Regions from separate parts of the Prochlorococcus sp. genome, predicted to be linked through region 1. Evidence: predicted binding sites of a transcription regulator. Region 1 holds the regulator's gene; the other holds the start of a gene.
What was found. The regulator NtcA, encoded in region 1, controls nitrogen genes in cyanobacteria. The targets are predictions, from matches to a motif close to GTANCNNNNGNTAC.
Positions count from the first base shown of each region.

Region 2: a site for NtcA is predicted at 2,466-2,479, ahead of ACTF45_RS05245 (circularly permuted type 2 ATP-grasp protein). Genes of this name have one in related genera too.

Region 1 is NZ_CBFHHZ010000001.1:501,016-505,387, reverse strand. It holds gene ACTF45_RS02635 (DUF3146 family protein) at 1-42, shown strand, start outside; gene ACTF45_RS02630 (hypothetical protein) at 23-460, opposite strand; gene ACTF45_RS02625 (DUF3084 domain-containing protein) at 467-1,432, opposite strand; gene ntcA (global nitrogen regulator NtcA) at 1,494-2,228, opposite strand; gene ACTF45_RS02615 (cob(I)yrinic acid a,c-diamide adenosyltransferase) at 2,431-3,006, shown strand; gene dcd (dCTP deaminase) at 3,012-3,605, shown strand; gene thyX (FAD-dependent thymidylate synthase) at 3,607-4,245, shown strand; gene ACTF45_RS02600 (thioredoxin domain-containing protein) at 4,248-4,372, opposite strand, start outside.
Region 2 is NZ_CBFHHZ010000003.1:80,795-85,166, forward strand. It holds gene ACTF45_RS05235 (transglutaminase family protein) at 1-29, opposite strand, end outside; gene ACTF45_RS05240 (alpha-E domain-containing protein) at 26-982, opposite strand; gene ACTF45_RS05245 (circularly permuted type 2 ATP-grasp protein) at 984-2,417, opposite strand; gene ACTF45_RS05250 (hypothetical protein) at 2,556-2,792, shown strand; gene ACTF45_RS05255 (DNA gyrase) at 3,004-3,330, opposite strand; gene ACTF45_RS05260 (hypothetical protein) at 3,459-3,602, opposite strand; gene ACTF45_RS05265 (hypothetical protein) at 4,219-4,372, shown strand, end outside.

The sequences.
Region 1 (4,372 bases):
GCAGGAAATGAATATAAATTCATTATTTCAGCCAAGTTTTAGTCTTAAGTTTTTCACTTACATCAAATTTAATTTTGAAATAATCTTCCATAATAATTAAAGCAGCTAATGCATCTAAATTTTTATTCAAAATAAATATCTCTCTTGGTAAAAAACATTTTATGCCCATTAAGGGGAAAATTTCAAAATATCTTTCTTTAGCCCTATAAGTTGAATTTTTTTCTTCAGCAATAATCAAATTAGGATCAAACTGATTTAAATATTTTATGTAATTTTTACTACTTGTTCCATTACCAATTAACAACTGAACGTTTTTTCCGCTTTGATATTTTTTTTTAACATATTTAAAAAGTAGATGACTTTTAATAACTATTGCTTCATACACTTTTTTTTCTTTGATATCCGCTATTATCACTCCACATTTAGATATCCCTGGATCAATAGATATAACTCTAGACATCTAAGATTATGGATAATTTATATTTAGTTCAACAACCACTGGTTGAGCAGTCTTACTGTTAATCAAAGAGACTACTTCTAATTCAAAATTAGTTTTATCATTTTTATTTAAGAAGTCTTTTAATTCTTTTATAGAATCGCCTCGCAATTTAATTTCATTTATAAGTGAACCTCTTCTCTTGATTTCGGCCAAACTAGAAGATAGAAGAAAATTTACCTTATCACCAAAATCTTTTTTATTAAAATCTTCTTGTTTGAAGTCAATTCTTGTTATTTTTTCACCTTTTCTAACTATTATCTTATTTTCTGTTATTTCAGGAAAAGCATACACAAAATTTTCTCCTGTTAAAACATTCCTTACAGATTTTATATTAATTACCCAATTACCTCCATTTAAAATAGTATTTTGAATATCTTCTATATGATTTTTTCTCAATAACAATAAATTGGAAACTTCTTTATTTTTTGGTTTAACTATCTTATGAGTATATCTATTGGCATTAATAATAATATTTTCTATTTTAGATTTAATATCTTCTAGGTTAGAAGAACTTATCTCTGAAATAATTAAAGATTGCCCACTTCTTATTACAAATTTCCCGCTTCTTAATGCAATTATATTCCTTTCTAATTGCTTAAATTCAGTCTCTTTAGCTTTTATTTTATTTTCTAGTTTTTCTCTTTCTTTTTCTAAAGGTATCAAAACTTGTTTACTTTCTTGAAGTTTTTTCTGTAAATCTCCTAACCTAAATAGCCCTACTCTCCACTGTCTATTTACTAATATCATTAAGAACAAAGATGAAGCACTTATCAGGCTGCCTGTCAAAATTGTAATTAAAATTGCAGTTTTTTTTGGTCTTAACTTTAAAATGCTTAATCTAGCCTTACCTATCTTAGAACCTAATAAGTCACCTAACGTTGAGATTAAACCTCCAAGTAGTAATAAGAAAATAATGAAAAGCCAACCAGACACAATATATTTATATATTTAAATATTTCATACTCATCATAATAGAGAATTGATTGATTAAATATCAATTAAATCTTTTTGAAAGTGCTATTGGATCAAAAACTGTAATCTTCTTTCTTTCAATAGTTAGTAATCCTGAATCTTTCAAATCTCCTAATAATCTTGTAATGGTAACTCTTGTAGAACCTATTGCCTCTGCTATAGCTTGATGAGAAAGTCTCAAATCAATAGTAATACCCTTTTCACTTGCCACTCCAAAATCTCGACACAAAACCATCAAAAAACTTACTAGGCGAGATGACATGTCTCTATGTGTAAGAGTTTCTATCATTGTTTCTGTTTGTAGAATCCTGCTTGAAAGGCCTTGCAAGAGTAGTAGACCAACGGATGCATCTGCTTCAATTGCTCTCAAAACAGAATTTGCAGGAGCTGTAATCATTTCAACTCTTGTAAAAGCAATAGCATGATAAAAACGATCAGACCTATGTCCAGTTAGGAGAGATAAAACTCCAAAAAGGCTATTTTCCCTTAACAATGCAACAGTAATTTCTTCTCCTGATTCATAAACTCTTGATAACCTTACTGCTCCTCTTCTTATTAAATAAACTCTTTCAGCAGGATCTCCTGGGAAAAATATTGTTTTCGATCTCTCAACCATTTCTGTACTAGCTCCTTCAAGACCTTTTATGACTTCCATTAATGTTCTATTAATCGGAAAACGTTCACCAATAGTATTAATAGTATTTTGTCCGGAAGGTTGCGGAGTTAAGCGGCTGAATCCTCTAGAAGCAGGTGACATAAATATCTTTACTATTAAAAAACTTAAGAAGACAGCAAGAAATACCTTGTATCAACAGTAACACTTTTCAATTCTTATATTTTTTTTTAAATTATTATAAAAAAAATTCTTTATTCTAAGAAGCTACTTTAAGGAAAATTACACTATATGCAGTGTTATAAAATTCTAACTATACTTAATATAGAAAAGTAAATTCAAAATAATGGTAGCCAGTTCGTCAAATAGTTATCTAACAAGTAATCATGAAGTTGTAAACATAAATAAAAATAAAGAATTTAAATTAAGAAACATAAATCAAAATGGTCAAATTCAGATTTATCAATCTTCATATCGAGGCAGTTATTCATCCATTATCAGAGATTCACTAAGAAATGCAGCTTTAGGAAGAAAAGTACTTTTAGTTCAACTAATGAAGGGAGGCGTAAAACAAGGAATTTCCAATGCTCAAAAACTTTGCGGTAATCTTACCTGGATAAGATCTTCTAATTCTTATGATCAATATGAGCCAGAAAACATAAACAATAATATTTCTAAATCTATTAATAATTCAATAATAGAATTATGGAATTTTTGCAAAAAAGAATTACTTTATGGAGAATATGATCAAATTATTCTTGATGAAGTTTTTCTAGCTGTCGAGATGAATATTATCAGTAAAGATGATTTGATTTCAACACTTGAAAACCGATTTATATCAGGAGATGTAATCCTTACTGGTACATCCATTCCAAAAAATTTCTTGTTAATGGCTGACCAAATTACAGAACTTCGCTCATAGAAATTATGCTCAAAAATGATCTCTGGATAAACCAAAAAGCTTCTGAAGGCATGATAAATCCTTTTCAATCAAATTTAGTCAGACATCTAGATCCTAATAATAAAAAAAATGCAGTTTTAAGTTATGGATGTTCTTCATATGGCTATGATTTAAGACTTTCTTCTAAAGAGTTTTTAATATTTAAGCATGTCCCGGGAACTGTTATGAATCCAAAGAAATTTAATCCTGATAATTTAGAAAAAACCATTCTTCACGAAGATAAAGATGGTGAATTTTTTATTTTACCTGCTCATTCTTACGGCCTAGGAGTTGCTTTAGAGAAAATGAAAGTACCAGAAAATATTACCGTGATTTGTATCGGTAAAAGTACTTATGCTCGTCTCGGAATTATAGTAAATACAACTCCAGCCGAGGCCGGTTGGGAGGGGCATCTTACATTAGAGTTCAGCAACAGTTCCGGTGCAGATTGTAGGATTTATGCAAATGAAGGTATTTGTCAACTATTATTTTTTGAGGGTGATCCTTGCTCTACAACATATGAAGATAGAAAAGGTAAGTATCAAAATCAACCAGAACAGGTTACTTTAGCCAAAATTTAATATGAGTAAAGTTGAGCTAATTTCATTAACTCCAGAGGCAGAAAAAACAATGGCTTACATCGCCAGAGTCTCTAATCCTTCGAATCAGGCTAATGATAAATTCGCCGGATTATTAAGATATTGCATACAACATGAGCACTGGTCAGTTTTTGAACAATCATGCATGACATTGAAAATCGAAACTAATAGAGGTATAGCGGCTCAAATTCTTAGACATAGATCATTTACTTTTCAAGAATTCTCACAAAGATATGCTGACACTAGTTTACTAGGAAATGAAATTCCTATCCCAAACTTAAGAAGGCAAGATCAAAAGAATCGTCAAAATAGCATTGATGACATACCGGATGGACTTAAAATAAAATTTTCAGAAAAAATTTCAAAACACTTTCAAGAAGCAAATAAACTATACGAAGAGATGCTAGATGAAGGTATTGCAAAGGAATGCGCTAGATTTATTATGCCCTTAGCTACCCCAACAAGAATCTATATGACTGGTTCCTGCAGGTCTTGGATTCATTATATACAGCTAAGATCAAAAGAGGGAACACAAAAAGAACATATGGAAATAGCTGAAGACTGTAAGAAAGTATTTATCAAATATTTTCCATCTGTATCTGAAGCATTGAATTGGAAATAAATTTATCCATGACTTCTTGGAGAGGATTGATAATTTTTATTGGCTTTGATTATTGAGAATTCTGAATTTAGAATTTGTGAATCACCTCTAAATTTATCGTATAAGTTATCGAGAGATTCTTTTATAG
Region 2 (4,372 bases), on a different contig from region 1:
TCAAGGTTATGGATATATTTAATTTTCATTGATCAAATTCTTTATTTATAAAATATTTATCTTCTATGAGATTATGGAGTTTGTTTAAATCAATTTGTAAGGAATCAATAGCCTCATGTAGTCCGTCATTAATTATATCTTCAATTCTGATATAACTCCACTTTGCTTTAAGTAAACCCCTCATGCACTCAAGTTTTGAGGGATTATCTGAACTTGGAGAGGTATTAATCATTTTTAGAGTATTACTTATACCATCCAAACAGTATCTAACAGATCTTGGGAAATTATTATCTAGTAAGAGAAATCGTGCTACTGAATTCGGCTGGATAGAATTTTGCTCTGCTTTCCTGAACATTTGATAAGCACCTGCCGAACGAAGAAGAGCTATCCACTGCAACTCATCCAGGACTCCTCCGAGCTCATCTAAGCTTGGAAGTAATAAGTAATATTTTACATCTAAGATCCTAGATGTCTTATCAGCTCTCTCTATTAATCTACCTAAAATACTAAATTGACATGCAAGATCTTTGCTAAGAGTGGCGTCTGTAATGCCATAAAACAACTGACATCCTCTTCTTATTTCGCTTAATTGCTCCTGCCTTGGAAGGTCCCATATAGATTCCCCTTCTTGTAAATTCCAATATAAGATATTTATTTGTTCCCACATTTCAGATGTCATTACATCCCTTATTTGCCTAGCGTTTTCTCTAGCCAATTGGATACAAGAGATTATGCTGTTGGGATTTATTCGATCCCTAATTAAAAAATTAATAACATCATCCTGTTTTTTCTCAGGAAATCTAGAATCAAATGTTTCTCTATCACTTGAAGCATCAATAAGAGGCAGCCATGGTTCAGCACTGCCTGGTGGACAATCTAAAGACATTGCTTCACTAACCTCTACGAAACGAGATATATTTTCCGCACGTTCTAAATAACGATTAATCCAATAAAGAGATTCAGCTACCCGACTTAAAAGCATTCTAATTTCCTACAACCCATGTATCTTTGCAACCCCCTCCTTGAGAAGAATTGACTACTAATGAACCTTTTTTTAAAGCAACTCTAGTTAGACCTCCTGGACTTACCCATGAATCCTTTCCCCTTAAAATGTAAGGTCTTAAATCAACGTGACATGGATAAAGTTCACCATTGCATAATGAGGGAACTGTAGAAAGTTCTAGAGTAGGTTGAGCTATAAAATTTCTAGGATTTTTTTTGATTTTATCTGAGAATTCATTTATCTCAGTTGTAGTTGATTGAGGACCAATTAACATTCCATAACCACCAGCTTCAGAGACTGATTTGACAACAAGTTTTGGAAGGTTCTTTAAGACATATTCTCTATCCTTTTCGTAATAACAAATATAGGTTTCAACATTTTTTATTATTGGTTCTTCATCAAGAAAATATTTGATCATTTTAGGGACAAAAGAATAAATCATTTTGTCATCTGCTATTCCTGTCCCGGGGACATTCGCAACAGCAACATGACCTGCCTTCATGACATCTAGTAAACCACTAACGCCTAAATATGAATCTTTTCTAAAATTTATAGGATCTAAAAAATCATCATCAATCCTTCTATAAATTACATCTACTCTTTTTAATCCAGAAGTAGTCTTTAAGTAAACATATTCATCATTACAAATTAAATCATGACCTTGAACTAATTGGATACCCATTTCTTGAGCTAAATAACTATGTTCAAAATATGCACTATTAAAAATCCCAGGTGTTAATAAAACTATTTTTGGTGTATCAGTCCAAATAGCTAGTTCTTGGAGAGTCTTTAATAAAAATGATGGGTATTCATCAATAGGTTTAACTATCCTGCCTGAGAAAAGATTAGGGAAGATATTCTTCATCACTAATCTATTCTCTAAAAAATAAGCCACACCAGAAGGACATCTTAAGTTGTCTTCTAAAACATGCCAAGTACCTTGACCATCTCTTATTAAATCAAGTCCTGATATTTGACACCATTTGTTTAATGGAGGCTTAAAACCCAACATTTGAGGCCTCCATCCATCTGAACTCTCAATTAGTTCCCTTGGAATTATTCCATCATTAATTATATTTTGAGAATTATATATATCATCTAAGAAAAGATCTATTGCCTCAAGTCTCTGCTTTAAGCCTTCTTCCAAGGTTATCCAGTCGTGCTTACTTATTATTCTTGGTAAAGGGTCAAAAGGTAATATTCTTTCTGTACCTTTTACGCCTGTGTCGTTTAACCTAAAAGTTGCTCCATGTCTTAGTAATAACTTCTTGGCCGCCGAATGATTTCTGTTTAGTTCTTCTAAACCCATGTTATCTAAGGAAGATAATAAGGGGGTTAAAATTTCTCTGGCAGAATTTAAATTATCTTTAAAGTATTCATCATAATTATTTTTAGGACGATAATTTGAAAACATATATCTCTTCATTTGTTAACTTTTTACTTTAGCTTGGGACGATATTTAGTATTTAAAACTACAAAAAGAAATATCCATAAACTAAATCTATTTCAATATTTTATGCATTGAACTATATTTCTTAAAAATGTAAAAAATATGAATTCTGGCAATTGGCAATTTGTTTTTTTTAGATATTTTGCGAGTTTACTTTTTATTCTCTCTCATAGTTTACTTGTTTTAGATCATCTACCTACTGGAGCTGCACTTCATGGTTTGGGAGAAGTTTTTATAGCTCCTTGGGCTTTTAGGGAGAGGGCCTGGGATTTAGTTGCTATTGCAATTTTATTTTTCTTTTTTGATATTTGGGGATTGATTAACACTCCTTGGAATTAGTTGATAATATCAATCCAGGCTTGGTAAATAATTTACTAAAAATGAAATCCAAAATAAAACAAACTTTTAAATTAATCTTAATTATCTTTTTAACAAATACTCACTTTTTACAAGCTCACGATTCATTTAATGGAGGATGTAAAAAGCATTGTAAAGAATATGTTAAACCATTAATTATGAATAAAGAGTTAAATAATTCTGGTTATAAAAATCAAATTGAAGATGATGATTCTTGTTTAAGTAAATCACTTTGTAGGGGTTGATAAAATTTTGTTTTTGAATTTTTCTCGATAAAATTTGTACTTGCATTGTAGTTTCTACTAGGAGGATTTATTTGGTTTTTAATTAAAATAATAAACGTGTAAATTAATGGAAGTACTAGCGATAAGGAGGCAATAATAGCAGTTATTTGATTAATTTTAATCAATGGTTTTTTTACTAAAGGGTCACCACATAAACCACATATTAATTCTCCAGATGTTGATTTTTTTTGAAATTGATATTTGGGATTACAGTATGGACAATAGTAATTATTCATGGATTAAAACAAAATTATTTTTCTTATTATTAGAAATATAAAAAATTTATTTTGTAATAAGACTTCTAGCCAAAGTAAGATTTTTGAAGTATAAGATTTATACCAATGGTTCAATTTAGTCCCCTTCACTATGAATAAAAATGGTGTGATCTCTGATCATCTACATCTGCTATAAGATCATGTTTCTTTAATTTTTTAAGAACATTTTTGTATTCGATTTCATTAACAGTTCTAGCTAATAAATCAGAAAAAAATCTAAGTTTTTTTGACATTATTTTATATCTATCCAAATAAAGTTTCTTATTACAATAGATAGCTAAAAAAATATAATAATGCCAAAGTTTGTTTTTTTAGCCCAAATAAAAAAGAGAGCTTTTAAAAGCTCTCCTTTTATTCTCTTACTTATTTTATCTATCAAAATTAACAACTAGCCTAAATCATTGATCCTTGTTGTTAATTATTTTTCAGCTAAAAATAACCTTAATAAACTAATAGTTTTTAACTGGGGCAAAGACTCTAGAATTGAACTTTTTCTTGTAGGGCACCTAAACGATGCGAAAGAAGTAAGTTCAGACATTAATAAAAAATAATTGGAGCAGTTAATTAAATTAGTTCGGAATTATTCCGAAATTGCAGGCAGGCTATCGATCATTTTGAAAGACCTCCTAAAACTCAACAATCACAAATTAATTAAAAACTTTTAAAAAAACAATCCGTTTTTATACGCATTGATTTTTAATCCATAATGTCCGATAGTAATAATAAATTTGTTTATTTTAAGTTTTAAATTTTATATATTTCTTGTTTAGTATTTTAGTAAGTTTTGCTTATTTCTTTTCTTATCTCTCTCGTTTATGTTAACCCTAAATGAATTGAGGAAATCTATTTATGACTAATTCAAAAATTCAAAATAATCACAATAATGATATTAATAATAATAAAAATAATCCCGTAGATGAATATTTACAATGTCTCTCATATTGCGATATTCATCCAAAAGGTATTGATAATGATTGCGAAGTGATTTGTATTGAGAGACATT